Regions from separate parts of the Pseudonocardia zijingensis genome, predicted to be linked through region 2. Evidence: predicted binding sites of a transcription regulator. Region 2 holds the regulator's gene; the other holds the start of a gene.
The links. The regulator HspR, encoded in region 2, represses chaperone genes until heat shock. The targets are predictions, from matches to a motif close to ANNTTGAGTNNNNNNNACTCAANNT.
Positions count from the first base shown of each region.

Region 1: lon (endopeptidase La) is a predicted target of HspR. The motif match lies at 2,896-2,920, and genes of this name have one in related genera.

Region 1 covers NZ_JBHSKO010000005.1:48,319-63,484, reverse strand. The annotation lists gene ACFPL3_RS12420 (FAD-binding oxidoreductase) at 1-348, opposite strand, end outside; gene lon (endopeptidase La) at 509-2,824, opposite strand; gene ACFPL3_RS12410 (YbaK/EbsC family protein) at 3,596-4,150, opposite strand; gene ACFPL3_RS12405 (DUF2516 family protein) at 4,144-4,455, opposite strand; gene ACFPL3_RS12400 (hypothetical protein) at 4,594-5,337, opposite strand; gene ACFPL3_RS12395 (helix-turn-helix domain-containing protein) at 5,343-5,708, opposite strand; gene ACFPL3_RS12390 (DUF445 domain-containing protein) at 5,890-7,140, opposite strand; gene ACFPL3_RS12385 (bifunctional DNA primase/polymerase) at 7,409-7,936, opposite strand; gene ACFPL3_RS12380 (cold-shock protein) at 8,275-8,478, opposite strand; gene ACFPL3_RS12375 (acyl-CoA desaturase) at 8,846-9,685, shown strand; gene ACFPL3_RS12370 (hypothetical protein) at 10,028-10,576, shown strand; gene ACFPL3_RS12365 (GGDEF domain-containing protein) at 10,630-11,889, opposite strand; gene ACFPL3_RS12360 (anti-sigma factor antagonist) at 12,273-12,704, shown strand; gene ACFPL3_RS12355 (ATP-binding protein) at 12,867-13,265, shown strand; tRNA gene ACFPL3_RS12350 (tRNA-Phe) at 13,355-13,431, opposite strand; tRNA gene ACFPL3_RS12345 (tRNA-Asp) at 13,463-13,536, opposite strand; tRNA gene ACFPL3_RS12340 (tRNA-Glu) at 13,568-13,640, opposite strand; gene ACFPL3_RS12335 (hypothetical protein) at 13,786-14,019, opposite strand; gene ACFPL3_RS12330 (hypothetical protein) at 14,277-14,657, shown strand; gene ACFPL3_RS12325 (GDSL-type esterase/lipase family protein) at 14,670-15,166, opposite strand, start outside.
Region 2 covers NZ_JBHSKO010000007.1:281,529-296,694, reverse strand. The annotation lists gene ACFPL3_RS17335 (ATP-binding protein) at 1-1,542, shown strand, start outside; gene ACFPL3_RS17330 (hypothetical protein) at 1,542-3,464, shown strand; gene ACFPL3_RS17325 (hypothetical protein) at 3,454-4,050, shown strand; gene ACFPL3_RS17320 (C40 family peptidase) at 4,058-5,086, shown strand; gene ACFPL3_RS17315 (hypothetical protein) at 5,159-5,587, shown strand; gene ACFPL3_RS17310 (serine/threonine-protein kinase) at 5,688-8,585, shown strand; gene dnaK (molecular chaperone DnaK) at 8,737-10,590, shown strand; gene grpE (nucleotide exchange factor GrpE) at 10,587-11,285, shown strand; gene dnaJ (molecular chaperone DnaJ) at 11,305-12,498, shown strand; gene ACFPL3_RS17290 (heat shock protein transcriptional repressor HspR) at 12,495-12,932, shown strand; gene ACFPL3_RS17285 (MDR family MFS transporter) at 12,951-14,213, opposite strand; gene ACFPL3_RS17280 (ABC transporter substrate-binding protein) at 14,356-15,166, shown strand, end outside.

The DNA of each region.
Region 1 (15,166 bases), on a different contig from region 2:
GACCTCGGCCCACGTGGCACCGCCGCCCACCCGGGCGCGCCGCGTCCGCGGGTCGACGTCGACGTCGGACATCCCACCCAGGTGGATCACCAGGCCGTCGTCGACCCCGGACGCGCCGGCGAACGAGTGCCCCCCGCCCCGGACCGCGATCTCCAGGCCGGTGGCCTGGCCGAACGCGAGCGCCTCCGCCACGTCCGCGGCGGAGCGGCAACAGGCGACCACGGCCGGGTGCCGGTCGAAGACCCCGTTCCACAGGACGCGCGCCGTGTCGTACCCCGGGTCGTCCTCTGTGATCACCGCCCCCGACAGCTTCGACCGCAGGGCCTCGACCTCCGTCGTCCGCACCATCAGGCACCTCCCTCGCCGGCACCAGGAGTGTTCGCCGGTGGGCGGAGCGGGGTTAGTGCGCGAACGGGTGGTCGCCCGGACCACCCGTTTCGCCGCCGCCGAACGTACGAAAGGCACCCTCGTCCGATAGAGCGGGACGAGGGTGCCGTTCGTACGTGGGTCAGGCCGCGGCTGCCACCGGTGCGGGCTCCAGGGCCAGCTCCAGCACCTCCGCAACGTCCGACACGGGGTGCACCCGCAGCTCGCCGCGCACCGACTCCGGCAGGTCGTCGAGGTCCGGCTCGTTGCGCTTCGGGATGATCACGTCGGTCAGCCCGGCCCGATGGGCGGCCAGCAGCTTCTGCTTGACGCCGCCGATCGGCAGCACCTTGCCCTGCAGCGTGACCTCACCGGTCATGCCGACCGACGACTTCACCGGCCGCCCGCTCGCGAGCGACGCCAGCGCCGTCGTCATCGTGATGCCGGCGCTCGGTCCGTCCTTCGGCACCGCGCCCGCGGGCACGTGGACGTGCAGCTTGCGCTGCGCCAGCTCGCCGGCAAGCCCCTTCGACCGCAGGTAGGACAGCGCGATCGAAACGGACTCCTTCATCACGTCGCCCAGCTGGCCGGTCAGGGTCAGGCCCGGGTCGCCGTCCATCGCGGTGGCCTCGATGAAGAGCACGTCGCCACCGGTCCCGGTGACGGCCAGGCCCGTCGCGACGCCGGGCACGGACGTGCGCTCGGCCGTCTCGGGCGTGAACTTCGGCCGGCCCAGGTAGCCCACCAGCGCGTCGGCGTCGACGTGGACCGGCGCCTCGGCGCCCGAGTCGAGCTTCACGGCCACCTTCCGCAGGACCTTCGCCAGGCCCCGCTCCAGCTGCCGCACCCCCGCCTCGCGCGTGTACTCGGCGGCGATCATCGACAGGGCGACGTCGGAGAACTCGACGTCGGACGGCTCCAGGCCGGCCTTCTCGATCTGCCGCGGCAGCAGGTGGTCGCGGGCGATGGCGACCTTCTCCTGCTCGGTGTATCCGTCGAGCTGCACCCACTCCATGCGGTCGGCCAGCGGGCCCGGGATGGCCTCCCCGACGTTCGCCGTGGCAAGGAACAGCACGTCGGACAGGTCGAGGTCGACCTCGAGGTAGTGGTCGCGGAACGTGTGGTTCTGCGCCGGGTCGAGGACCTCGAGCAGGGCAGCGGTGGGGTCGCCGCGGAAGTCGCTGCCCACCTTGTCGATCTCGTCGAGCAGCACGACCGGGTTCATCGACCCGGCCTCGCGGATCGCGCGGACGATCCGGCCGGGCAGCGCACCGACGTACGTGCGCCGGTGGCCCCGGATCTCGGCCTCGTCCCGCACGCCGCCGAGCGCGACGCGCACGAACTTGCGGCCCAGCGCCCGCGCCACGGACTCGCCGAGCGACGTCTTGCCCACACCGGGCGGACCGACGAGGGCCAGCACGGCACCGGAACCCCGGCCACCGACCTTCTCCATGCCCTTGCGGTCACGACGCGCACGCACGGCCAGGAACTCGATCAGCCGCTCCTTGACGTCGTCGAGGCCCGCGTGGTCGGCGTCCAGCACCTCCCGGGCCGCGACCAGATCGTCGGTGTCCTCGGTGCGCGAGTTCCACGGCATGTCGAGGACCGTGTCCAGCCAGGTGCGGATCCAGCCCGACTCCGGGCTCTGGTCCGACGCCCGCTCCAGCTTGCCCACCTCGGTCAGCGCGGCCTTGCGCACGTGCTCGGGGAGGTCGGCGTTCTCGACGCGCGTGCGGTAGTCCGCCGAGTCGTCCTGGGAATCGGGGTCGAGCTCGCCCAGCTCCTTGCGGATCGCGGCGAGCTGCTGGCGCAGCAGGAACTCCCGCTGGGTCTTCTCCATGCCCTCGCGGACGTCCTGCGCGATCTTCTCGGAGACCTCCTGCTCCGCGACGTGCGCCTTGGTCCACTCCAGCAGCAGCTCCAGCCGCTTGACCACGTCGGTCTCGGCGAGCAGCTGCGACTTCTGCCCCAGGTCCAGGTACGACGCCCAGCCCGCGGTGTCGGCGAGCTGGCCGGGGTCGGTGATCTGCTGCACCGAGTCGACGACCTGCCAGGCGCCCCGCTCCTGCAGGATGCCGATGACGAGGGCCTTGTACTCCTTGGCGAGCTCGGTCATCCGGCCCGTCACGGGCTGCTCCGGCACCGGGGCGGCCTCCACCCACAGCGCGGCACCCGGCCCCGTGACACCGGAACCGATCTGGGCGCGACCCTCACCGCGCACCACGGCCGCACGCTCCCCGCTGGGGAGGCGGCCCACCTGCTCGAGGACGGCGACGGTGCCCACGGACGCGTACTTGCCGTCGAGGCGGGGGACGACCAGAACCTTGCGGTCGACGCTGTTTGCTGCATCGACCGCCGCCTGGATCTCCGGCTCGTCGAGCCGGACGGGAACCACCATGCCGGGCAGCAGCACCGAGTCGGCGAGCGGAAGCACCGGCAGCTTCAGCGTCTCTGTCATGCCCTCCCCAACGCTTACACCGTTGGCGTCATTCCAGCGTTCAAGTAGTTCGGCTGCCGGTGAACGCAGGAACCTTGAGCGGATGTGACTCACCCCGTGAGGCTTGCTCACACACAACCAGTGCCGCCCACACACCGGTTGCAGTCGGTGTGGCGACACCACAACCGGTGTGCCAGCCACCCCGAGGCCGCCGGCCGACCGCTCACACACCACCACCCGCGTCGGCACACCGGCTGCAACCGATGTGCCGACACGACAACCGATGTGCCAGCGCCCGCCGAGGCCCGGGTTCCGCGCTCACACACAACAACGCGCACCCGCACATCGATCCCACGCGGCGCGCCAGGTGCGGGCGGCCAAGGGCCCGCCCGGCCAGCTCACACAACCCGTGGCGCTCACACGCCGGTTCCAGTCGGTGTGCCGACACCACAACCTGTGTGCGAGCACCCCGAGGACCCCCGCGCCAGCGCTCGCGCCCCGAGGGGCCACCCGGCCCGCTCACACACAACCTATGGCGCTCACACACCGGTTGCAGTCGGTGTGCCGGCACCACAACCGGTGTGCGAGCACCCCGAGGACCCCCGCGCCAGCGCTCGGACACGATCAGTCGCGCTCACACACCGACTGCAACCGATGTGCCGGCAGCACAACCGATGTGCCAGCACCCCGAGGACCCCGCGCCGGCGCTCACACACAACGACCCGTGCACACACACCGACCACCCCACTGCGCCGAGCCGGCGCTCGCACACCGACTGCAGCGGCTGTGCCGCTAGCGACCCAGGCCCTCGACGACCTCGGCACCGGGGAGCCGGGCGGCCAGCTCACCGGGCAGGGCGAGCTTGGAGCCGCGGATGCCGCTGCCGATGACGACGGCCGGGGCGACGGCGACCGCGGAGTCGACGAGGAGTGGCCAGCCATCGGGCAGGCCGATCGCGGTGATGCCGCCGTAGGCCATGCCGGTGCGCTCGACGGCGTCGTCCATGGGTGCGAAGGATGCCTTGCGGGCGTCCAGGCGCCTGCGGACCAGCCCGTTGACGTCGGCGCGGGTGGTGGCGAGCACCAGGCAGGCCGCGTAGCGGGTGTCGCCCCCGCGGCGCCCGGCGACGACCACGCAGTTGGCGGAGCGGTCGAGCGGCGAGGAGTAGGCGGCGCAGAACTGCGCGGTGTCGGCCAGGTCCGGGTCGATCTCCGCGGCGCCGACGAGCGCGGCGTCGGCCGGGTCGAGGGCCTTGAGCGCGGCCGCGACCGGGGCACCGAGGAGGTCGGGACGGTCGAGGGCGGGAACCGCCTGCAGCGTGCCGAGGACGGACCAGTCGGTCACCAGCGCTGCCCACCACCTTGCACGCCGACCACGGCCGGCTTGACGTCGACGATGTACACCAGCACGGCCACGAGCGCGGCCAGCCAGAACAGGGCTCCGCTGCCGAGCGGGCCGCCCTGGAAGAAGATGAGCACCAGCGCGCTGGCCCCGGTGATGCCGAGCCAGGCGGGCTTGGTGAGCTTGTCGGCAGCGGTGAACGCGTCGGCGCGCTGCATCAGCGCGTGCACGAACGCGTAGCCACCGACGGGGATGGCGAGCAGCCAGATGGCCCACAGCACCCAGACGTCGAGGTTGTACAGCAGGCTCACGCGGTCAGACTACGTGTGAATACGGTCATGGCACATCCCCGGTCCGGTTCAACGGTCGCTGCGGGCCGGTCACCGACCACGACAGCACGGCGCCCCCGAGGCACGGGAGTCCTCGGGGGCGCCGGTGGGTGCAGCGGATCAGCTGCTGGACTTCGAGCCGTTGCGCGCGTTGGTCCTGCGGGCGGCCGGCTTGCTCGGGCTCGTCGCCGACCCGGTCTTCGGGGTCGTGCGGGCGGCGGCTCGGCGGGTGGTGCTGCGCGCCTCGCGCGCGGCCTCGGTGCCCGCCTCCGAGATGGTGTCGGCGGCCTCGGTGCCGGCCTGCGCCACGGTCTTCGAGGCGTCGTCGGCAACCTCGGTGACCGTCTCGGCGGCACGGCCGGTGAACCGCTGGGTGGCCCGGGCGAGCCGCTCGCCGGTGGACCGCGTCTGCGTGCTGACGACGGCGAGCGCCTTCTCGGTGGCGTCACGCGCGTCGTCGACGATGTCGTCGACCCGCGAGTCGAGCTTGCCGGTGTAGCTGCCGAGGCGCTCGATGGCCTCCTTCACCTGCGGCTGCTCGCGCAGACGCCACCAGGTGCGCTCCCCGTGCTGGGCGAACCCGGCGTAGGTGTGCTCGGCCTGCTCGCGCAGCTCGGCGACGGCCTTGCGCAGCTCCTCGCTGTTGAGGTGCTGCGGCAGCTCGGCGACCCGGCTCTGCACGCCCTTCTGCACGCCCTCGGCCTGCACGCGGGCCGCGGCGACGGCCTTGGAGACCGCGTTGACGGCCAGTTCGCCCGCGCCGAGCACGGCGAGCAGCGGCGTGCGTGCGACGCCGGCGCCGGTCTTGGCGGCGTTGTGGCGCGCCTTGCGCACCTCGGCAGTGGTGGGAAGGTCGACGGCCATGGTGATCACTCCTCTGTCGGCGACGAGTCGTGCTCCCGCCTGAATGACTGGTAGATGTCGAGGAGCACCTGCTTCTGGCGCTCCGACAGGCCCGGATCGGCGAGCACGGCGTCGGTGACGGCGCTCGCGGGCTTCTCGTCGAGGATCCCGGCCTTCACGTACAGGGCTTCCGCGGAGATCCGCAGACCCTTCGCGATCTGCTGCAGGATCTCGGCGGACGGCTTGCGCAGCCCCCGCTCGATCTGGCTGAGGTAGGGGTTGCTGACGCCGGCAGCTCGTGCGAGCTGCCGCAATGACACCTGGGCGCCTTCCCGCTGGGTGCGGATGTAGGTGCCGATGTCGTCGACGGCCTGTCCGACCACGTGGCCCACCTGCTCGACCGCGTGCCCGACGCGCTCCCCGGGGCCTCCGTCACCGGACCGGGGTGGCTGCTCCGTCGCTGCCACTCGCGCTCACCTCCGTGCGTCCCCCTCGAAGGTACGCACGAGTGCTAGCTCTTGCAAGCACCCTGCTTGCGCAGGTGGATGACGCTCCCCACACCAGCTCGAGGTTTCAGCCCCCGAAAGCGAGCTGCCCCACCGTGTAGATGACGAGACCGGCGAGCGAGCCGACCACGGTGCCGTTGATCCGGATGAACTGGAGGTCGCGACCGACCTGGAGCTCGACCTTGCGGGAGGTCTCCTCCGCGTCCCAGCGCTCGACGGTGTCGGTGATCAGCGTGGTGATCTCGCCGCGGTAGTGCCGCACGACGTAGGCGGCGGCGTCGGCGAGCCACCCGTCGATCTTCGCCCGCAGCTCGGGGTCGGCCGCCAGCCGCGTGCCCAGCGCGACGAGCCCGTCGCGCACGCGGGTGCGCAGCGCGCTCGACGGGTCGGCGGCCGCGTCGAGGATGAGGCCCTTGACCGTGCCCCACGCCTGCCCGATGAAGTGCTGGACGTCCGGGTGGCCGACGATCTGGTGCTTGATGCGCTCGGCGCGCTCGATGGTGTCGGGATCGGTCTGCAGGTCGGCGGCGAACTCGACGAGGAACGTGTCGACGGCCTTGCGCAGCGGGTGCTCCGGGTCGGTCTTCACCGCCCACGCGAAGTTCTGGACCTCGAGGAAGACGCGGTCGGCGATCAGGTCGTCGACGAACCGCGGCGACCACGCGGGGGCGCGGTCGTGCACGATCCGCAGCACCGTGTCGTGGTTGGCGGTGACCCAGTCGTACGCGCGGTCGCAGACCAGGTCGACGAGGCGGTGGTGAGAGCCGTCGACGAGCACGCCCTGCAGCACCTTGCCCAGCGGAGGGCCGACCGGGCGCTCCATCAGCTTGCGCACCAGGACCTGCTCGATGACCTCCTGCACGGCGTCGTCCCGCAACACGGTGACGACTCCCCGCGCGGCCGTGGCGAGCTCGGCGGTGATGCGGTCGGCGTTGGCCTCCTGGCCGATCCACGCGCCGACCCGGGAGGAGGCCTCGACCCGCGCGAGCTTGTCGCGCACGACGTCCTCGGCCAGGAAGTTCTCCCCGACGAAGTCGCCGAGGTTCTCCCCGAGCGCGTCCTTCTTCGTCGGGATGATCGCGGTGTGCGGGATGGGCAGCCCCAGCGGCCGCCGGAACAGCGCGGTGACCGCGAACCAGTCGGCGAGCGCACCGACCATGCCGGCCTCGGCCATGGCGCGGACGTACCCCACCCAGACCGGGCCGTCGTTCACCTCCCACCAGCGAGCCAGCAGGAAGATCACCGTTGCGACGAGCAGCAGGCCGGTGGCCAGCGACTTCATCTTCCGCAGATCGCGCTGCCGCGCGGCGGCGTCCATCCGGCCGAAACCCAGCCCGACCTCCACGACCGGTCGCCGGGACGGCGCATCGGCGCGGGCGGACTGCGAGGTGTGCACGCACCCATAGTGCCCGGCGCTGGCTCTGGCCGGGGCCGGTGGTACTCCACCGGCCCCGGCCACGTTCGTGGTGCGGCCGCTCGTCGAGGGAGGAGTGCCCCCTCGGGCGCCGCACCACCGGCGCTCCCGGTGCCCCGGCGCGGCGCGACGAGCCGCGTCAACGGGGCGATCCGGTCGCCGGCAGGCGGTCCTACAGCAGCGAGGACCGCATTCCGACCGCCAGAGCACCGGCGGGCCGCTGGGCGCCCGGGTGCGGATTCCGGTCGGCGCGCCACCGCAGCGCATCGGCAGCGGCGTGGAGGATCGTGTCGGCTTCCGGGATCCGGTAGCCGGTGAGCGCGGGGGCCACCCGCCAGTGCACCCAGCCGTCGAGCACCTCCGACGGCGGGGCGAGGACGGCGGCACCGCCGGTGTGCAGGACGACACCCTCGACGTCGCGCAGCTCCAGGGGGAGCTGGGCGCCCGGGGTGACGGGGAACCACCACGAGCCGGTGGGGGTGGCCGCGACCGGCACCACCGACCCGGTGTCCCTCAGGTGCGCGCAGACCTGGCGGCCCACCGCGGCAGGCACCTCGACGACGTCCAGCGCGGTGCCGGTGACGAGCAGCAGCGTGGTGGGCGACGCCGCCACCACCGGCCATCCGTGGTCATCGAACTCGTGCGCTGCCGCGCGGAGCTCCGCGCCGTACACCACGCGGTAGCTGTCCCAGCCCGACATCGTGATGACCTCCGTACCGCTCGTTCTCGCGTGCTTCGTGCCGCACTCCTGTGAGGCACAACACCGAGCATGACGGGCCGGGAACGGGTATTGGGGCCTTCAGCGACGATCGAGCCGAGTGCCGAGACGAGCGGGGAGCAGCGCTGAGGATGTGCTCACTCACGCCCGGTGAACGGCGGGCGACCGGTTGGCGACCGGGGATCGACGGCCGGTGGCGACACCGTCACGGAGACGAGAACCGGTCGTCGCCGCCGCGGTCCGCCCAGCGGCACCCCCCGAACACAACGGTGCCGGTGCCCCGAGGGGACACCGGCACCGGTCGTGCAGGTACGGCTCGCTCAGATGGGGCGAACCGTGTCGGCCTGCGGACCCTTCGCGCCCTGGCTCGACTGGAACTCGACGCGCTGGTTCTCCTCGAGGGTGCGGAACCCGTCGGACTGGATCGCCGAGTAGTGGACGAAGACGTCCGGACCGTTGTCGTCCGTGGCGATGAAGCCGAAGCCCTTCTCGGCGTTGAACCACTTGACGGTGCCCTGCGGCATACCTGTTCTCCATACGTGTAGCGGACCCTGCCGGCTGTGTGCCGACCGGGGGATGCACGGGACCGCCGCTGGACGAAGAGGATGCCCTCGTACGTCTGCGAAGCCCACCGTCACTCTCCACGGACGCTTCACAACGATCGAGGAAGACACGACTGCAACCGCCGCAAAACCTACCACGACGCCTGCTCCGAACGCGGGAATCCAGGTCAGGACGGACGGTCATCCCCGCCGTTGTCGTACCGTTATCCGATCCGTCCGCCGGAGTCGCCGTCGAGGGAGTCCAGTGTCCACTGCCGCACCACACCGGCCCGCCCCGCTGGTCGAAGGCCGCAAGACCGCCGCCGAACAGGGCCTCGTGATCGCGTTCATGATCGTGCCGCTGCTCGCGCTGGCCGCGGCCGTGCCGCTGGCCTGGGGATGGGGCCTCACGTGGGTGGACGTGGTGCTGGCCGTGGTCTTCTACTTCCTCACCGGCCTCGGCGTCACGGTCGGCTTCCACCGCTACTTCACGCACGGGTCCTTCAAGGCGAACCGGCCGCTGCGCGTCGCGCTGGCGGTGATCGGTAGCACCGCCTTCCAGGGCGGCGTCATCGGCTGGGTGGCCGACCACCGCCGCCACCACGCGTTCTCCGACAAGGAGGGCGACCCGCACTCGCCGTGGCTGTTCGGCACCGGGCCCGCGGCGATGATCAAGGGCTTCTGGCACTCGCACATGGGCTGGATCCTCGGCCGCGACCGCACCAACGCCCGCCGCTTCGCCCCCGACCTGCTCGCCGACCGCGACATCGTGGCCGTCGACCGGCTCTTCCTCCCCCTCACGCTGGCCAGCCTCCTGGTGCCCGCGCTGATCGGCGGCCTCGTCTCCCTCTCGTGGTGGGGCGCGTTCACGGCGCTGTTCTGGGCCGGGCTGGTGCGGGTGGCCGTGCTGCACCACGTCACGTGGTCGATCAACTCGATCTGCCACATGTTCGGCGACCGCCCCTTCGCCGCCCGCGACCGCTCCGCGAACGTCTGGTGGCTCGCCGTGCTCTCGTTCGGCGAGTCGTGGCACAACCTCCACCACGCCGACCCGACCTGCGCCCGCCACGGCGTGCGTCGCGGGCAGGTGGACATCTCGGCCGGGGTCATCTGGGCGTTCGAACGGCTCGGCTGGGCGCACTCGGTGCGCTGGCCCACCACCCGCCGGCTGGAGCGCCTCGCCCGCTGACCGCACCACCGAGGGCACCCGCTGACGGAGCGTCACCGATGCGGGCGGATCGCTGCACGCCGTGTGACACCTGACCGGCCGGTGCGCCCGCGGCGCGTATTCCACGCGATCGAGCGGCGGAGCGCTCGGCGTGTCGACCAGCGGGTTCCCAACCGGCGCGACGCGTCCCCCGGTCGACTGTCCCGCCCCCCTGTCGGGTGCACCCGATCCGGTGCCCGCGATCACCGAGCGTCGGAGACCGCGGTCCACGGCCGGGGGTCGGTTCACTTCTTCCTCTGGTGTCACACCAGCCCCAGACGCATCATTCCGGGCGTTCTGTCCAACCGATCTGGGGAGACTCCGATGCCGAGTCGGAACGCAAGAACCCTGTCGATCGCCGCGATGACCGCCGGGATGCTCGCTGCCGGCCTCGGGACCTCGACGGCCTACGCAATGGCGCCGCTGCCGCCCGACGACACCGCGCCGGGCACCGTGGCCACCGCGCCGGCCCAGGGAGCACCCGTGCAGCCCGACGCCGCGGCACAGCTCCCGCTGCCGCCCCTCCCGGCACCGCTCCCGGAGCCACCCGCGCTCCCGCAGGCGCCGGGCGTCCCCGCGCTCCCCGGCGTCCCCGCCCCGCCCGAGGACCCCGCCCTGCCCACCCCGCCGCTCCCCCTGCCGAGCGCCCCTGCGCTCCCCGTGCCGCTCCCGAGCGCGCCACCCCTTCCCGCGGCGCCGCCCCTCCCGGCGACGCCGCCGCTCCCCCTCGGTGCCGTGAGCCCGCAGGGCGAACCGTCCACGGGGGAACCGACGACCGAGGAGCCGTCGGACGACAGCACCGACGAGCCCGACGACAGCGCCACGACCCCCGACCCGGACGACGACCCGGCGAGCTCGGCCACCGACGGCTGAGCCGCAGCGGCCGGCGTGGGGGCGGCGCGCGGCACCGCCCCCACGGGCCGGACTCAGGAGTGGTGGCGGCGCGGCGCGGGGCGCACGGCCCCGCTCGGCACGGCGTGCAGGCCCATGCGCACCGTGTTGCGCCCGGCCCGCTTCGCCGCGTACATGGCCGTGTCGGCCACCTCGAGCAGCTGGGAGAGGTCGGCGCCGTCGGCGGGGAAGGACGCCCCGCCGATCGAGACCGTGAGGTCGTCGACCACGACGGTGCCGTCGGCGTCGGGGACCTCCACCCGGATGCCGGCCACCCGCCCGCGGATCCGCTCCGCCACGGTGACCGCCGCGATCCGCCCGTCGTCGCCGTCGGTACTCGGCAGCAGCACGACGAACTCCTCGCCACCGAACCGCCCGACCAGGTCGTCGTCGCGCACCTCGGCGCGCACGGCCGCCGCCACCGCCGCGAGCACGTGGTCGCCCACGAGGTGGCCGTACCGGTCGTTGACGAGCTTGAAGTGGTCGAGGTCGAGAACGAGGAGCCCGGCGTGGTCGGCGGTGCGCTCGGCACGGCGCAGCGCCCGTGCCGCGCGCACGTGCCACGCCGCGGCGTTGAGCAGGCCCGTCTTCCCGTCGACGCTCGCGGCCTCCTCGAGCTGCCGCACCAGGACGGTGCGGTGCAGCACGATCAGCGGGGGCAGCACCAGCACTGCGTAGGCCGGACCGAGCGCGCCCATAGCGCCCGCGGCCAGCGCCCCCATGGACAGCGTGGCGAACTCCAGCACGGCTTCGTCGCCGCGGGTGAGGACGTGCAGGAACGTGGCGAGGTCGCGGTTGGGGCCGCTCAGCACGATGACGGCGACGACCAGCACCATGTTGACGGCCGCGTAGGCCAGCACCGCCGCCACCACGAGGGCGAGCCCCGGGAAGCTCTTGAACAGGGCATCCCGGTCGACCAGCCCGGTGACCGCCGACGCGGCCTGCACCGCGAGCACCACGGTGGCGGTGCTGAAGATCGCGCGGTGCGGGGGGATCCCGCCGCGCCAGACCCGGGCGTAGAGGTGCGCGTAGATGCCGAGCACCACGGCGCTCGCCGCCGCGCCGGGGAGCAGCGCGGCGGCCGCGAACGTCCAGACGGAACTGAGGTCGATGTGGGGTGACTCGTCGGACCGGTGCCGCATGCGCTCGACGCCCAGCGACGCCTCGGTGCTGAGGATCCCCGCCCCGATGAGCACGGCCATGACGAGCGCCCAGTCGTGCGGGAGCTGGGTGAGCCCCTGCGGGATGGAACTGGCCGTTGTGACCGCGGCGAGCAGCTCGACGACGAGGAGCACCGCGAGGACCGGGGCCGGGAGTGTCCAGACGGCCCATCGAGTCACCCCGCGTCGCGGCACTCGCATAACCCCCTGAAAGCCTTTCACCGCGGCCGTCGTCGCAGTCGGTTGTCCCCCATCCGGGCGGATGGTAGCCGGACGGCGACCCTACGTCATCGGTCGGCTGGCGTGCACCACCCGCCGGGCGATGGATGTCCACTCCGCGTGGCAGGCGGTGTGCTCCGCGGCGGGGACCCGCGCGGTGCGCACACCCACCGCTGAGGTGAGCCTAACCGAGTGGACCGGGCCGACCAGGGGGCGTGTGACGCCGGTCATAACCCGCACGGCCCAGTGTTCGGCGCCGCCCGGACAGGACCGGCCGCGGGGGCTAGGGTCGCCGCGTGATGAAGCCCGCGGGCGACGAACTCCGCCCCATCGGCGGCGGCGAGGCCACCGCCGGGTACCCACCACCGGAGCAGCTGATCGACGTCCGGCGGGTCGACCGGCCCGACGCCGTGGTGGTGGACGTCGACGGTGCGGTCGACGTCCTCACCGCACCCCGGCTGCGCACCGTGCTCGTGGCCGCACTGGACAGCCCTGGCGAACGCCCGGTGGTCGTGGACCTCACCCGGGTGCGGTTCTTCGGGTCGCCGGGCCTCCAGGTGCTCGCGGAGTCCGCCCGCGAAGCGTCCACGAGGGCGGGTTTCCAGCCGCTGCGCCTGGCGGTCGACAGCAACCGTCCGGTGCTGCGGCCGATCGAGCTCACCGGCTTCGACGCCATCCTCGCGCTGTACTCCGATGTCGAGGAGGCGGTGAGGGGTACGTCGCCCGGTTGACGGGTAGTGAACACGCGACCGCCGATCCCGGCCGAAGGACTGAATGACGTGAAGCCGCCGTCCGAGCAGGAGGAGCGGCCTGGTGGTACCTCTCGGCCCCATACCGGCGGAGCGGGTCCACCAGCAGCCGACGTACTCCGCTTCGAACTGGCCCCCGAGCTGGTGGCCCCGTCGATCGCGCGTGACCGGTTCGACCGGTGGCTGATCGCGCTGCGCTGGCCGGACGCGCAGCGCGACGACCTGGTCCTGGCGCTGAGCGAGGCGGTGAGCAACAGCATCGAGCACGGCTACGGGATCCGCGCCGACGCGCCCGGCCTCGGGGTCGGAGAGGTGGCGGTGACGGCACACGTGCTGGTGGAGGCCGACGGCCTGCGCCGCATCGTGCTCGTGGTGCGCGACAGCGGCGTCTGGCGCGAACCGGTCGTGCCGGCGCGGTTCCGCGGCCACGGGCTCAGCATCATCCGCGCCTGCGCCGACCGTTTGAGCATCGACGGCACCGACGACGGCACCACGCTCACGCTCACCACCCGCACCGCGCCGGCACCGCTCGACGCCGCCTGAGCCCCGGCCCCGGCCCCAAACGCCAGCAAGGTGGCTTTACTGGCCTATTGCGCCAGTAAAGCCACCTTGCCGGCTTCGGGTGATCGTGGTGGTGGCCAGGGGCGGGGTCGAACCGCCGACCTACCGCTTTTCAGGCGGTCGCTCGTACCAACTGAGCTACCTGGCCGAAGACCGGTGCAACCACACCGGGAGCGACGCGACCCAGACGGGACTCGAACCCGCGACCTTCGCCGTGACAGGGCGACGCGCTAACCAACTGCGCCACTGGGCCTTGCTGTTTCAGTTGTACCGCTGCCCAACCGTACCCCCAACGGGATTCGAACCCGCGCTGCCGCCTTGAAAGGGCGGAGTCCTAGGCCGCTAGACGATGGGGGCTTGGACCGAGGTCCCCGCCCGCAACGGCTGTCCGTTGGGAGCGGGACAAGCATAGGACAGGTCCGCCGCATCCCCGAACCCGGGGGGTGCACCACCCGTCCGGGACCGCTCCGATGCAGGTCGGAGCGGTCTCGGACGGTGGAGCTCAGCGCGTGACGGGCGGGGGCAGATCCGGGTTGGCCGAGATCAGCCCGAGCATGTCGAGGAGCTGGCGCAGATCCTCGGAGTCGGCCGAGTTGCGGGCCACCACGAGACGAGCGCGGTGCAGCTGCTCCTCGGAGACGCGGTACGCGTCGGCCGCAGTGCGCTGGTTGGGGATCGAGCCACTCGACGTGAACCGCTCCCCCTCGAGTTCCGTCCGTGCGCTACCGATGGTCATCGACGCCTCCCCGTGCGGTCGCCCAGCTCGATTCGACCGAGCGGGGGCGCGCATCCCGCGGACCGCACCGTCCACCGGAAACCGGTTGCCATCACCCGTCCCGGGATCCCCACCCGGAGCGGAACGCCCCGCAGCCACCCCCGTGGCCGTGACCGGCACGTTACCTAAACGGGGCACCCCGTGCACCCCTCTTCCCGGGTGAGGGTGCCCGATCCGACGTTCACGCAGCGCGAAGCGCCGCGCGTACGCTGCCGGGCATGCCGCCCCCCGATCGGTCCCGCTCCCGCCACCGCGCACCCGCGCCGCCGCGGCGCGAGCCCGCGCAGGAGCTGCCGGAGCCCGACCGCGAGCTCGACTCCTACCTCGCCGCCCTGAGCGGTGCGAACGACGAGCACTCCACCGAGCTCACCGGACGGTTCGGGTCCGCGCAGGTGTTCCAGCTCCGCCTGCCGGCGCTGCGGATCGAGCAGCTGCGCCGGATCGCGGCCGACCGCGGTGTCTCGCCGGGAGCGCTCGCCGTGGACTGGGTGATCGAACGGCTCGACCGCGAGGACACGCCGACCGGCCCGCTCCCCGTCGTCACCGACGACGACGAGCAGCCCAAGCGCCGCCTGCTGCCCCGGCTCGGGCGCCGCTGAGCCGCCAGGCGCTCAGCGGTTGGCCACCAGCACGCGGGCCGGCGGGTCACCCGCGAGGCACGGGCTGCCGGTGAGCTGCGTGGTGTCGACGACGGCGGCCAGCGCGTGGTACCCGGCGGCGGACAGGTGCAGCCCGTCGCCCGCGTCGAACTCGGGGGCGAGCCGGGCGGGGTTCGCGGGGTCGGCCACGGCCGCGGCGAAGTCGAAGACGCCGTCGGCGTAAGCGCCGCCGTGCTCGCGCACCCAGGCGTTGATCTCGGCGCGCGCGGCGACGGCGGCCGGGGTGCCGTGCGGGCCCGCCAGCGACGGGGTCACCGTGGTCAGGAACACCCGCTTGCCCGCCGCCCGGGCGTGCTCGGCGTAGCGCTGCAGCCCGGCGACGACGTCTGCGCCGCTGCGGCCCGCCGCGAGGTCGTTCGTGCCGATGTGCAGGACGACGTCGGTGGCGCCGCTCGCCGCGGTCACGTCGCGGTCGAACCTGCTGAGCGGCACGTCGCCCTGCTGCGGCC
Region 2 (15,166 bases):
GTGGTCGGCGGCCTCGGATCCGGCAAGTCGTTCCTCACCGGCCTGATCACGTACAAGACCCTGCGGGCCGGCGCGCGCTGGACGCTGCTGGACCCGTCCGGTCCGCTCGCCCAGCTCACCCGCCTGCCCGAGCTGGCGCCGTTCTCCCGGCACATCAACCTGCTGCGCGCCGACCCGGGCATCCTCAACCCCTACCGGGTGGTGGCCGAACCGCGCCCCGAGCACTTCGCCGACGAGGAGGACCCGGAGCGGGCGTGGCGCCGGGAACGCTCGCTGGCCGCGGCCACGCGCCGCAGACTCGTGCTCGACGTCCTCACCGGGCTGCTGCCCTACGACGTCGCCCGGATCCCCCACACCCGGATCGTCCTGCTGCGCGCCGTCCGCGAGGTCGGCGGTTCCCCCGACCGGCACCCCGGCCAGGTCATCGACGCGCTGCGCCGCCACGCGCGCGACGGCGAGGACCACGCGGGCGTCGTCGCCGACTTCCTCTCCGAGCGGCGGGAGCTGCCCCAGGCCGCGCTGCTGTTCCCGGACACGTCCCGCGACGACCCGTGGCAGGCCGACCGCGACTACCGGCTCACCGTGCTCACGATGCAGGGGATGACGCTGCCCCGGCCGGGTAGCCCGCGCGAGGAGTGGACCGACGCCGAGGCGCTCGCCGTCGAGCTGCTCAACCTCGCGTCCTGGCTCACCCAGCGCACGATCTACGACGCCGACCGCAACCTGCGCAAGGGCGTGGCGCTGGACGAGACGCACTTCCTGTCGCAGGTGCCCACCGGCAAGGTGCTGATCGACCGGCTGGCCCGCGACTCCCGCAAGTTCAACGTGCGGGCGCTGTTCGCCTCGCAGCTGGCGGGCGACCTGCTGCGCGTGTCCGGATTCGCATCGCTCGTCAACGCGGTGTTCGTCGGCCGCACCGACGACGAGGAGGCCCAGCGGGAGGCGCTACGCCTGCTGAAGGTGCCGATCGGGGTGGGGTACGAGCAGATGCTCGGCACGCTGTCGCCGCGGCCGCAGCACGACGACCGCCCGGACGACACGCCGCGACAGTTCATCTTCGCCGACGGCCACGGCGGGGTGGAGAAGATCCGGATCGACCTCGAGGCGCCGCACCTGGAGCACGTCCGCGAGGCGCTGGACACCAACCCCGACGCCAGCCGGATCTCTGTGAGCGGCGCGCCCGTCGCCGACCGGACCGCGGTGCCCGCGCCCGACGAGCGGGTGGCGCAGCGCCCCGTCGTGCTGGGCAAGCCGGTGCCCGCCGCCGTCGACATGGGCAGCGACCTCGGCGACGACCTGGCGCCGCTGCCCGCCGAGCTGGACGGGGACGACGAGTTCCACGACCTCGACCACGCGGGCGGCCTGCTCGCCGGCCCGGCTGCCGGGCACGCCGGGCCGGGCCCGCACCTGCGCCACGACGAGGACATCGACCTGCTGGGCGACGTCGACCCGGGTTCCGACCTGGACGACGAGCCCGTCCCCGAGCCAGCCGACCGTTCCGCCGATGGCCGGGTGCGTGCGGCCGGGGAGGCCCGTCGGTGATGCCCGCAGGCACCCCGGCAGCCGCGGGTTGGCTGCCGGTCGCCCTGGTGGTCGTGGCGGCGGTCGCCGTCGCGCTGGTCCGCGGCCGGGCCCGGCGCCGCCGTGCCGCCGGTACGCGTCCGCGCAGGCGGGCGGCGATGCTGGTCGTCGCCGGGCTCGTCGGCGGTTCGGTGCTGCTCGGGCAGCCCGCGTTCGCACAGGGGTTCGACTGCCGGGAGTCGCCCGAGCCCGACCGTCCCGGCACCGGTCTCGTCGGGTCGCTCGACCCACCCCGGGCCAGCCACGGTGAGCTGGGGAGCGTCTACCGCGAGGTCGGCTACGCCGGTCTGGTCTGGCACAACTACGACATCGGGTGTGCCGGGGCGGCGCTCAACCCGGCCACCACCACCGACACCTGGCTGGGCAACCAGGCCCTGAACGTCGCGAAGTTCGTGGTCGGCGGGGTCAACTGGGCGCACTACCTCATCGCCGGGGGCGGGGAGCTGCTGTCGCCGCTCGACGCGCTGATCGGCAACGGCACGCGGGCGATGTACGACGCGGTGTTCACCACCTTCGTCGGCCCCGTGCTGCTCCTGCTCGCAGTGATCCTGCTGGTGCTCGCGCTGCGCGGCGACCTGGCCCGCCAGACCCAGCGCGCCGCCCTCGCGGTGGTGGCGCTCGTGGTCGGGTCGGCGGCCTACCTCGCGCCGGTCGACTGGGCCAAGGCGGCCGACCCCCTGCTGCTCGACGGCGTGACCCAGATGCAGGAGGGCTTCCTCGGCCAGGTCGGCCTCGGCACGCGGGACACGCTGCCCACGGTGCTCGTCGACGAGGTCGTCTACCGGAACTGGCTGCGCGGGGAGTTCGGCTCGCCCGACGTGCCACAGGCCCAGGAGCTGGGTCGCGATCTGCTCCGTGCCCAGACCTTCACGAAGACCGAGGTCGCAGAGGGCCAGGACACCCTGCAACTCGCCGAGCAGAAGAAGGCCGAGTTCGCCGCGATCGCGGGCCGGATGGGCGATCGGTACCCCTACTTCCAGGGCGAGTCCGGCAGCCGCATCGGCGCGGGCGTGCTCGCGGTCGTCCAGGCGATGTGCATCGCGCTGTTCCAGCTGCTGTCGAAGGTGCTGGTGCTGGTCGCGATGCTGGTGCTGCGGCTGATGGTGATGACCGCCCCCGCCGTGGCCGTGATCGCGATCCTCAAGCCGGACATCATGCCCGCGCTGCTGCGCGTCGCGGGAGCGGCCATCGTCAACACGCTCGTGGTCGGCGCGCTCGCCGGCCTGCACGCGCTGCTGGTCGTGTCGCTCTTCCGGCCGGGTTCCGGCATCGACCTGTGGCTGGCGTTGCTCGTCACGGGCGTGGTCACGGTCGTGCTGTGGGCCGTCGCGCGGCCGTTCCGGCGGCTGGTGTCGATGGTGTCGCTCACCCGGGAGCAGTTCGGCGGGATCGTCCCGGGTGCCGGCACGGGCCCGTTCTCGCGGGTGTGGCAGCGCGTGCGCGGCGTCACCTCCGACGTCGACGACCGCCAGAGCCGCTGGTGGGAGGAGCGGCGGGGCACGATGGAGGCGGCAGGCCCGGCCGGCGGCGCTCGGCCGGAGTCGGAGCCCGGTGCGCGCGTGTCCGCCCCCGCGGCCGACGTCCCCGCACCCCGGCGGCCCCGGCCGGATCCGACGCCGCCCGAGTTCGTGCCCACTGCTCGGCGCGCGGCGCTGCCCGCGCCGCCCGACGACGCCGCGGCCACCGGCGAGCTGCCGCGCTGGGGCGACTCCGGCGAGGTGGACGACCGGGTGATCTACCGCAGGCCCGACGCCGTGCCGTTGCGCCCGGGCGGCGCCCGCCCGGTGCAGGCGGAGATCGTCGACGGTGTCCCCGTCTACCGGATCTACCGGCCGATGTCGGACCGCACCGCGTTCTCCCCCGGCGGCGGTCGTGCCGATTAGAACGCCGCACGGCCGGTCGGCGGCGTACCGGGCGATCTGGGCGTGGCCGCTGCGCTCGCCGCTGCGGCTCGCGATCACCACCCTCGTCGTGGTCGTCGTCGTGGCCGGTGCGACCTTCGCGATCGGGGCGCTCGGACTGCGGCCCGCTGCCGGGCCCGCCGGCACCGCTGCGGGACCCGCGACGTCGGCGGAGCGCAGGCCCGGCGTCCCTACCACGCCCACGCCGACCGCGCTCCCACCGGTCCCGGAGCTCACGCCCACACAGCTGCCGCTGTCGGCGGCTCCCGACGCGGCCGTCGAGGTGGCCGCGCGCTGGGCGGCGGCCTGGGTGCGACCGCGGGTGGACACCACCGCGGAGGAGTGGCTGGAGGGTCTGCGCAGCACCACCACGGACGAGTACCTCGGGGTGCTCGCGCGGGTCGACCCCGGCAACATCCCGGCGACGCGGGTCATCGGCGAACCCCGCCCCGTCCGCGTGGCACCCCGATCGGTGCAGGTGGAGGTGCCGACCGACGCGCTGAAGCTGCTGGTGCTGGTCGTGCGCACCGAGGACGGCTGGCGGGTCAACGGCTACGACCGGGCGTGAGGCGGCGATGTCGCTGACGCGTCCCCTGCGCCCGCTGCGGCTGCTCATCCCGGTCGTCGCCCTCGCGGCGGCGCTCGGCCTGTTCCTCGGCGTCGGCTTCGTGGCCTTCACCGTGAGCACCGGGGGCCTCGGTGGCGGCACCCCGTCCTACGGGGCCTGCGACCCGAGCCTGCGCGCGCCGGTCGGCCCGCTGGCCGGCAGCCGGGCGGGCACCCGGATCGGTGACCTGAGCGAGGAGCAGCGGCGCAACGCGGCCACGATCATCGGGGTCGCCCGGGACATGGGGGCACCGCCGCGGGCGTGGCTGGTGGCGCTGGCCACCGCCATGCAGGAGTCGACGCTGCGCAACATCAACTACGGCGACCGGGACTCCCTCGGGCTCTTCCAGCAGCGCCCTTCCCAGGGCTGGGGCTCGCCCGCCGAGGTGACCGACCCCGTCTACGCCACCCGGATCTTCATCGAGCGCCTGCTCGCGGTCCCGTCGTGGGAGACCATGCCGGTCACGGTCGCGGCGCAGACCGTGCAGCGCTCGGCGTTCCCGGACGCCTACGCGAAGTGGGAGGGCCTCGCGGCGGAACTCGTGCAGCAGCTCGCGGACGTCGCGGACCCCACCGGCTGCGGGCGCACCGCCGTGCTGCCGGAGGGTGTGGCCGGCGCGGCGATCGCGTTCGCGCTCGGGGAGGTCGGCAAGCCGTACGTGTGGGGCGCCACCGGCCCGAACACCTACGACTGCTCCGGGCTCGTGCTGCGCGCGTTCCAGGCGGCGGGGGTCAACCTGCCCCGGGTGTCGCGCCAGCAGTTCTACGCGGGCGGTCATGTGCCGATCTCGCAGGCGCAGCCGGGCGATCTGCTGTTCTACGCAACCGACCCGTCCGACCCCGCCACCATCCACCACGTCACGATCTACCTGGGTGACGACCAGATGGTGGAGGCGCCCTACACCGGGGAGCAGGTGCGGGTGCGGCCGGTGCCGTGGAACTTCGACGAGCTCGTGCCGCTGGCCACGCGACCCGGCACCACGCCGAACACGGCATAGCGCGGGGCCGCGGCACCGGGTCGCTACTGTCGGTACAGGCCACCAGCACGACCAGGAGTCAGTGAGTCACACATGCCCTCCGACAGCTCGGTCCCGGCGTCCACCACGCCGGTGCAGGACTACCTCGACCGGCCCGCGCCCGGCGCCACCCCGGACCACCTCGTGGTGCCGCGTTCCCTCGCGCAGTCCATGCCCCTGCGCTGGCAGCAGGTGTTCGTCGGGCTGCTCGCCGACCTGCACGACGCGTACGGGCACCTGCCGTGGCCCGACTACAAGGTGGTGCCGAGCCGCTGGGAGCTCCTGGTCGACCTCGACGAGGAGCAGCTCGCCGCCGCGGGGTACCACGCCGACCTGGGCGCGGAGGGGCAGCTGGAGTACCTCGACGCCGACGAGAACGTCGTGGCCGACCCCGAACGGCACCGGGTGCTGGCCCCGGTGGAGGACCCGCTGCCGCCCGCCTCCGCGGGCCGGGTGGAGCCGCGGCCCGCGGCGCCGCTGTAGGGACCGCGCTGTAGGAGCGCTGCCGGTCTCGCCCACACCCGAATGGTGGACGTAGGCTTCCGCCATTCGGGAGGATGCCGGGGGGCGGTCCGTGGAGCCGTTGACGTCGAACGATCCTGCGCAGATCGGGCCGTACCGCATGGAGGGCGTGCTCGGCGCGGGCGGCATGGGTGTGGTCTACCTGGGGCGCGGTCCCGACGGTGCGCGTGCCGCGGTCAAGGTGGTGCACGGCCGACTGGCCGCCGACGCCGGCTTCCGGCGGCGCTTCGCGCGCGAGATCGCCGTCGCGCGGTCGGTCACCGGACCGTGGTTCGCCAGGCTGCTCGACGGTGACGCGGACGCGCAGCAGCCGTGGCTCGCCACGGAGTACGTCGACCACCCGACGCTGGACGCCGTGGTGGAGGGCGGCGGGCCGCTCCCGCTCCCGGTGGTCGGGACGCTCGCCCGCGGGCTCGCCGACGCGCTCGCCCACCTCCACTCGCAGGGGGTCGTGCACCGCGACCTGAAGCCGTCCAACGTCCTCGTCGGCGACGACGGCCCCCGGCTGATCGACTTCGGGGTGGCGCGGGCGGCCGACGCCACCGCCCTCACCCAGACCGGGATGGTGATCGGCACCCCGGCGTTCATGTCCCCCGAACAGGCCGCTGCCGCCGAGGCCGGGCCGGAGTCCGACGTGTTCTCGCTCGCGTCGACGCTCGTGTACGCCGCCACCGGCCGCGGTCCCTTCGGGCGCACGACGAACGGGCTGGCGATGCTGCGCCGCATCAGCGACGACGAGCCCGACCTCACCGGAGTGCCCCCCGAGCTGCGAGAGGTGCTCCTCCCGTGCCTCGCGAAGGTCCCGGCGGACCGGCCGAGCGCCGCCGAGCTGGCGGGGAAGCTCGGCGAGGGGCGACCGCCCGCACCCGGGTGGAGCCCGTTGCGCGAGTGGGACCCGTCCACCATCGGGCCCTACCGGGTGGTGGGGAGGCTCGGCGCCGGGGCGATGGGGCAGGTGTACCTGGCGAGAGCCGGTTCCGCCGAGGACGGGGCCGACGCACCGCTCGTGGCGGTGAAGGTCGTCCACGAGCCGTACGCCGCCGACAGCCGGTTCCGGGAGCGCTTCGCCCGCGAGATCGCCACGGCCCGCGCCGTGCGCGGCCCCCGCGTCGTCGAGCTCCTCGACGCCGACCCCGATGCCCGTGTCCCGTGGCTGGCCGCCGAGTACGTCCCGGGACCGTCGCTGGAGCAGACCGTCGGCGGGTCCGGCGCGCTCCCGGAGCCCGCGGTCCTGGACGTGGCCGTCGGGCTGGCGGAGGCGCTCGGCGCGCTCCACGACCGCGGTGTCGTGCACCGCGACCTGAAGCCGTCGAACGTGCTGATGGCGCTGGACGGGCCGAAGCTCATCGACTTCGGGATCGCGCGCGCCGTCGACGACACCGCCCTGACCCACACGGGCGGCGTGCTCGGCCCTCCTGGGTTCATGTCGCCGGAGCAGGCCGCGGGCGAGGACGTCGGCCCGGCCTCGGACGTGTTCTCCTTCGCCTCCGTCGTGGTGTTCGCGGCCACCGGGCGCGGGCCGTTCGGGACGACCGGGAGCCCATTGGCGCTCCTGCGCCGGGTGATCGACGACCAGCCCGACACCACCGGCGTCCCCGACCGGCTGCTCGTGGCGATCGCGCCGTGCTTCGCGAAGAACCCGGCCGACCGCCCGACCGCGCCGGAGGTGGCCGACCGGCTCCGGTCGCTCGCTGCCGTGCCGGGCACCGCGGTCCTGCCCCCGCCCACCGCGGTGCAGCCGGCGCCTCCCCCCGACCCCGGCGGTCCACGCCGGATCAGCCGCCGCGCGGTGCTGCTCGGCGGCGCGGCCGCCGGTCTCACGGCGGTCGGGGCCGCGGGCTGGCTCGTGGTGCGCGCGGCCACCCAGCCGCCGCCGGTGCGCGAACCCCGGTGGAGCGTCACCGGACCTTCCACCGGGGGCAACGATCTTCGGGTCATCGCCGACGACCCGCAGGACCGGCTCTTCGTCGCGGCGAAGGACCGCTTCGTCGCCCTCGACCCCGACTCCGGCGAGACGACGTGGTCCTACTCGCGGGAGCGGGAGTCCGGGGCGTTCGGGGTGAACGGGGAGGGCTTCTTCCTCGACGACTGGTCCGGCGTCGCCGCGCTCGACATCGACACCGGCGCCGAGATCTGGTCGCAGCGGTACGGCTCGTTCGTCCTCGCGAGCAACGCCGTGACGCTGTGCGAGCTGTACTCGAGCAGCGAACAGCGCGGCATCCTCTCCTCGGTTCTACCGTCCACCGGGACGATCTGGTGGACGAATGCCGACATCCCCGAGCGGATCTCCTCCGCCGTCTCGAGCGGGGACTACATCCACCTGATGGGGGAGAGCCGCATCTTCGCCATCGACACGTCCGGGAAGCGGCTGTGGGAGCAGCCGAAACCCGCCGCCCCCTCCTGGGGCGCCTCGTCCGCCGCGCTGTTCCTCGTGAGCGGCGGCAGGGTGGAGGCGCTCAACCCGAGGACCGGGACCACCACCTGGTCCGAGAGCTTCCCGACCGACCCGGGGAGGGACATCGGGATCGCCTGTGACGACCACAGCGTGTACGTCGCCGGCGCGAAGTCGCTCGAGGCCCGGGACGCCGGCACCGGCCAACCGCGGTGGCGGGTCGAACAGCCCGTCGTCGCCCCGGGCTCCGGGGACGTGGAGTGGGAGTTCCGGAGCGCCCCGGCGTGCACCGCCGATCTCGTCTTCGTCGCGGAGCTCGGCCTCTCCTACATCCGGCCCCGGACCGAGGCGGCCCGGTACGAGCTCCCGACCCCCCAGTACGACTTCCGGGTCTCCGTCCGGTCGGCGCAGGACGGGACCACGCTGTGGACGGTGCCGCTCCCGGCCGAGCACGACGAGGTCACGTACGCGGTGGCCACCAACCAGGTGTACGTCGGCTCGTTCCGGTCGTTCGACGACGGGACGACCAGGATCCACGCCGTGTCCGTGCAGGATCCCATCCCCTGATCCGGCGGCCCGGGAACACGAGCGCACCTCCCCGCGTTGGAGGGGACGAGCAAGTTGAGCGTGCCTGGCTCAAGACGCGGATGAAGCGGCGAGCCGGGCCCGTGGCAGACTTGAGTGGACCCAGCTCAACCCATCATCGGAGGCACACACCATGGCTCGTGCGGTCGGCATCGACCTCGGGACCACCAACTCCGTCGTCGCCGTCCTCGAAGGTGGCGAGCCGACGGTCATTGCCAACTCGGAGGGGTCGCGCACCACGCCGTCGGTCGTCGCGTTCGCCCGCAACGGCGAGGTGCTCGTCGGGCAGTCGGCGAAGAACCAGGCCGTCACCAACGTGGACCGCACCATCCGGTCGGTCAAGCGGCACATCGGCAGCGACTGGACCACGCCCGACATCGACGGCAAGAAGTACAAGGCGCAGGAGATCAGCGCCCGCGTGCTCCAGAAGCTCAAGCGCGACGCCGAGGCGTACCTGGGCGAGGAGGTCACCGACGCCGTGATCACGGTGCCTGCCTACTTCGAGGACGCGCAGCGGCAGGCCACGAAGGAAGCCGGCCAGATCGCGGGCCTCAACGTGCTCCGCATCGTCAACGAGCCCACCGCGGCCGCGCTGGCCTACGGGCTGGACAAGGGCGAGAAGGAGCAGACGATCCTCGTCTTCGACCTCGGTGGCGGCACCTTCGACGTGTCGCTGCTGGAGATCGGCGAGGGCGTGGTCGAGGTCAAGGCCACCAACGGCGACAACCACCTCGGTGGCGACGACTGGGACGAGCGGATCATCAGCTGGCTCGTCGAGAAGTTCAAGAACAGCCACGGCATCGACCTCACCAAGGACAAGATGGCGATGCAGCGGCTGCGCGAGGCCGCGGAGAAGGCCAAGATCGAGCTGTCGAGCCAGTCGACGGCCACGATCAACCTGCCCTACATCACGGTCGACGCCGACAAGAACCCGCTGTTCCTGGACGAGACGCTGTCGCGCGCCGAGTTCCAGCGGATCACGTCGGACCTGCTCGACCGCACCCGGGCCCCGTTCAACCAGGTGGTCAAGGACGCCGGCATCTCGGTGGGCCAGATCGACCACGTGGTGCTCGTCGGCGGTTCCACCCGCATGCCGGCCGTCACCGAGCTGGTGAAGGAGCTCACCGGCGGCAAGGAGCCCAACAAGGGCGTCAACCCGGACGAGGTCGTCGCCGTGGGCGCCGCCCTGCAGGCCGGTGTGCTGCGCGGTGAGGTCAAGGACGTCCTGCTGCTCGACGTCACCCCGCTGTCTCTCGGCATCGAGACCAAGGGCGGCGTGATGACCAAGCTCATCGAGCGCAACACCACGATCCCCACCAAGCGCTCGGAGATCTTCACCACGGCCGACGACAACCAGCCGTCGGTGCAGATCCAGGTGTTCCAGGGCGAGCGCGAGATCGCGGCCTACAACAAGAAGCTCGGCATGTTCGAGCTGACGGGCCTCCCGCCGGCCCCGCGCGGCGTGCCGCAGATCGAGGTCTCCTTCGACATCGACGCCAACGGCATCGTGAACGTCTCGGCGAAGGACCTGGGCACCGGCAAGAGCCAGGCCATGACGATCACCGGTGGTTCGTCGCTTCCGAAGGAAGAGATCGACCGGATGATGCGCGAGGCCGAGCAGCACGCCGAGGAGGACCGCAAGCGCCGCGAGGACGCCGAGGTCCGCAACCAGGCCGAGTCGCTCGTCTACCAGACGGAGAAGTTCGTCAAGGAGAACGACGAGAAGCTCCCGGCCGACGTCAAGGACTCGGTGAACGCCGCGCTCGGCGAGGCGCAGACCGCGCTGAAGGGAACCGACACCGACGCCATCAAGGCGGCGATGGAGAAGCTCGCCACCGAGTCCCAGAAGATGGGCTCCGCGCTGTACCAGCAGCCGGGCGCCGAGGGTGCCGCACCGGGTGCCGAGCCCGGCCCGCAGGCCCAGCAGGACGGCGCTGACGACGTCGTGGACGCCGAGATCGTCGACGAGGAGAAGGACAAGAAGTGACCGATCACGACCGCAACGAGTCCGCCGAGCGCGGCGACGGGGAGCGGGTCGTGGTCCGGGACCGGCGCCGGATCGACCCGGTCACCGGCGAGGTGCGAGCCCCGGCCGAGCAGTCGGCCGGGGCCGGCCCCGATGCACCGGAGCAGCCCGCCGAGCAGGCCACCGAGCAGGTCGGGGGGCCCGATTCCGTCGCGGCCGCCGAGCTCGCCGCCCAGCTGGCCGAACGCACGGCCGACCTGCAGCGGGTGAGCGCGGAGTACGCCAACTACCGGCGGCGCGTGGAGCGCGACCGGGAGGGCGTCATGGTCGGGGCGCGGGTGCAGTTCGTGTCCGAGCTGCTCACCGTCCTCGACGACATCGACCGCGCCGAGGCCCACGGTGACCTCACCGGCCCGTTCAAGTCCGTCGCCGACAAGGTGGTGGCCGTCACGCAGAAGCTCGGCCTCGAGCCGTTCGGGTTGGAGGGCGAGCCCTTCGACCCGTCGGTCCACGAGGCCGTGCAGCACGAGGCTTCCGACGTCGAGGGGCCCACGGTCACCGTGGTGTCCGCGGTGCTGCGGCGCGGCTACCGCATCGCCGACCGCGTGCTGCGGCCGGCGATGGTCACGGTCACGGATCGCGCCGACGACGGCACCACCACCGAACCGGCCACCGAGCCCGGATCCACCGAGTCCGATCCGGCCGTAGAGCCCTGACAGGAGTGAAGGAGGCGGAGTGACCCAGCGGGACTGGATCGAGAAGGACTTCTACCGCGAGCTGGGCGTCGCCTCCGACGCTTCTGCGGACGAGATCAAGAAGGCGTACCGGAAGCTCGCGCGTGAGCTGCACCCGGACGCCAACCCCGGCGACGCCAAGGCGGAAGCCCGTTTCAAAGCGGTCTCCGAGGCGTACGGGGTGCTCTCCGACGAGAAGAAGCGTCGCGAGTACGACGAGACTCGTGCGCTCTTCGCCGGCGGCGGCGGGTACGGCGGAGCCGGGGGCTTCCCCGGCGGCTTCGGATCCGGCGCGGCCGGTCAGGGCTTCGACCTGAACGACCTGTTCGCCAGGGCCGGCGCCGGGGGAAGCCCCGGCGCCGGTGGGCTCGGTGACCTCTTCGGCGGCCTGTTCGGCGGCCGGGGAGGCGCCGGCCCCACCACCACGACCGGCAGCCGCCGGGGTGCCGACGTGGAGAGCGAGCTGCGCATCGACTTCGTCGACGCGGTGCGCGGCGCCGAGGTGCAGCTGCGGCTCACCTCGCCCGGCCGGTGCGAGCGCTGCGGCGGCACCGGCGCCCGCCCGGGGAGCACGCCGCGCGCGTGCCCCACGTGCGGTGGGGTCGGCCTGGTGAGCCGCAGCCAGGGCGCGTTCGCGTTCTCCGAGCCGTGCCGCGATTGCCGGGGCACCGGCCGGCTCATCGACGACCCGTGCCCGGAGTGCGGCGGCGACGGCGTGAGCACCCGCACCCGCACGATCACCGTCCGCATCCCGGCCGGGGTGGCCGACGGGCAGCAGATCCGGCTCAAGGGGCAGGGCGAGCCGGGCCGGGGTGGTGCTCCGGCGGGCGACCTGTACGTCAAGGTGCACGTCACCCCGCACCGGCTCTTCGGCCGGTCGGAGCGCAACCCGGACGACCTCACGCTCACCGTGCCGGTCACCTTCCCCGAGCTGGCGCTGGGGAGCACGGTCACCGTGCCCACGCTCGACTCCACGGTGTCGCTGCGCATCCCGCCGGGCACCGCGAGCGGGCGCACGTTCCGGGTGCGCGGGCGCGGGGTGCAGCGCAAGGGCAAGACGGGCGACCTGCTGGTCACCGTCGAGGTGGCGGTGCCGTCGCGGCTGAGCGACGAGGCCACGGCGGCGCTGCAGGCCTACGCGGAAGCCACGAAGGAGTTCGACCCGCGGGCCGACCTGCTCGGAGGTGTGCGATGACGATCGGTGGCCAGGGCCTGCCACCTGGCGCCAGCATGGACAGTCCGATCTTCGTGATCTCGGTGGCGGCCGAGCTCGCCGGGCTGCACGCGCAGACGCTGCGCAGCTACGACCGGCTCGGGCTGGTGCGCCCGGGCCGGGCGGCGGGTGGCGGCCGCCGCTACTCGCCGCGTGACATCGCGCTGCTCCGCGAGGTGCAGCGCCTCTCCCAGGAGGAGGGTGTCAACCTGGCGGGCATCAAGCGGATCATCGAGCTCGAGCAGGTGGTCGACGAGCTGAAGTCCCGCCTGGAGGAGCTGGAGCGGGAGCTGGCGGCCGCGCACGCCGCCGCGGAGCAGGCCGCGGCGGCGGTGCACGCCTCGTACCGGCGCGACCTGGTCCCGGTCGACCGCAGGCAGGCCCTCGTCGTCTGGCGGCCCAAGCCACGGTCGTGACAGCCGCGGTCGTGACCGTCAGGCCAGCGCGCCGCACCGGGCGAGCAGGCCGATGACCACCGCGCTCGCGGCCGGCACGGCCGCGAGCACCAGCCACGGCACCACGGGGGCGGCCACGGCCGGGTCCAGCAGCGCGCCCACCACGGTGCTGCCGGCGAGCACCGCGACGCCGCCGGCCGAGGACAGCACGCCGTAGTGGACGCCGAGCCGCCGTTCGCCCGCCAGCCGCGGCACGAGGTCCTGGGCCATGGGCACGGCGAGCATCTGCCCCGCCGTGAGCAGCGCGACCATCGCCACGGCGGGCCAGAGCGGCATCGCCGCGGTGGTGGCCGGGGCGAGCACCGCCAGCGCCACCGCGAGGAACGACGCGGTCATGAGTCCGAAGCCCAGCACGATCGCGCGGGCCGAGCCGAGCCGCCGGCTCCAGCGGGTGGTGCGCAGCTGGCCCGTGATCATCATCACGGAGGCGAGGGCGAAGAGCCAGCCGAGCGCGGCCTGGTCGCCGGTGGCCCGCCGCAGCTCAGCGGGGAGTGCCAGGTAGAGCTGGTTGTAGCAGAGCAGGTAGCCGGAGTAGCCCGCGGCGAACGCGAGGAAGCGCCGGTTGTGCACCACCTCGGTCCACCCGGCGAGCACGGGGTCGTCCGCGTGCTGCGGCTCCCGTCGGGGCAGCCAGCGCAGGTGGGCGAGGCCGATCAGCACGAACGCCGCGGCGGCCACGAGGCAGGCGAGGCGGAACCCGGCGGCGAGGAGCGCCGTGCCGACGAGGGGACCCACCACCGTGCCGACCTGGCCGCTGATCGCGAACATGGCGAAGACGTCCGCGCGCGCCGGTCCCCCGCGCCCGGCGTGCTCACCGGCCTCCCGGGCGAGCGAGGACTCCACGGCGGGTGAGAACAGGGCCGCGGCGAACCCGGTGAGCATGGCGCCGGCGAGCACCGCGGGCAGGCTCCCGGCGAGCCCGAGCAGCACGAAGCCGGCCACGCGCAGCGCGCAGCCCGTGAGGACGACCGGCTTGGCCCCGAACCGGTCGGTGAGCGTGCCCCCGACGATGAACAGGCCCTGCTGGCTGAACGTCCGCAGCCCGAGCACCAGCCCGACCAGCGCACCGGCGAGCGCGAGGTCCTCGGCGAGGTGCGTGGCGAGGTACGGCAGCACCATGTAGAAGCCGATGTTGAAGGCGAGCTGGGTGAGCACCAGCAGCTGCATCACGCGGGGGAGCCGGCCGAAGTCGCGCAGCACGCCGAGCCGCCGTCGCGCGGTGGTCTCTCCGGTGGTCATCATTATCGCCAACTTCTAGCATCTGCGATGCGATGGCGAAAGTCTGCCCTCTGGATCTCGGCATGCGCATCCGTGCACATCATTGACAGGTTGAGCAGACCTGCAGATGATCCGGTCGCTCCCCGCCTCCCCCGAAAGGTTGACGATGCCCCGCCACGGCCGGCACCGGCGCTCCGCACTCGTGACCGTGATCGTCGTGGTCGCGCTCCTCGCCGCCTGCGGTCCCGGCGGTGGCGGCGAAGGGGGCGCTCCGGTGCCGGACGGCGAGCTGCGGATCGCCGCCCAGTTCGCCCCGCGTGCGGGGTACGCCGTCGACACCGACGACGCGTTCGTCCTCACCCAGCTCGGCGCGACGGAGGCGTTGACCGCCGCGGCGGCGGACGGTCAGGTGCGCGCGGCGCTCGCCGAGTCGTGGACCCAGCTCGACCCGCTCACCTGGCGCTTCGTGCTGCGGCCTGGCGTGACGTTCCACGACGGCAGCCCGGTGACGCCCGCCGCGGTGGCCACCGCGCTCCGGTACGTGGTCGGGGTGGCGGCGCCGCCCCGGGCGTTGCGCGGGCTCGGCCTGGTCGTCGCGGAGGACGGCGCGGACGCCGTGCGGGTGTCGACGGCGCAGCCCGACCCGATCCTGCCGCTGCGCCTGAGCAGCCCGAACGCCGTGATCCTCGCCCCGTCGGCCTACGGGGGCGCCACCCCGTCCGTGTTCGGCACCGGAACCGGCCCGATGCGGCTCGTCTCGGCGGAGGGGGCGCAGCGCGCGGTCCTGGAGCGCTTCGACGCGTACTGGGGCGGGCGCCCCGCGCTGGCGCGGGTCACCGCGACGTTCGTGAGCGACCCGGCGGCCCGGGCGCTCGCGCTGCGGGCGGGTGACGTCGACATCGCGCAGGGGCTCCCGGAGTCGTCGCTGCTGGAGTTCTCGGCGGGTTCCGGGTTCGACGAGCAGACGGCGCCGGCGC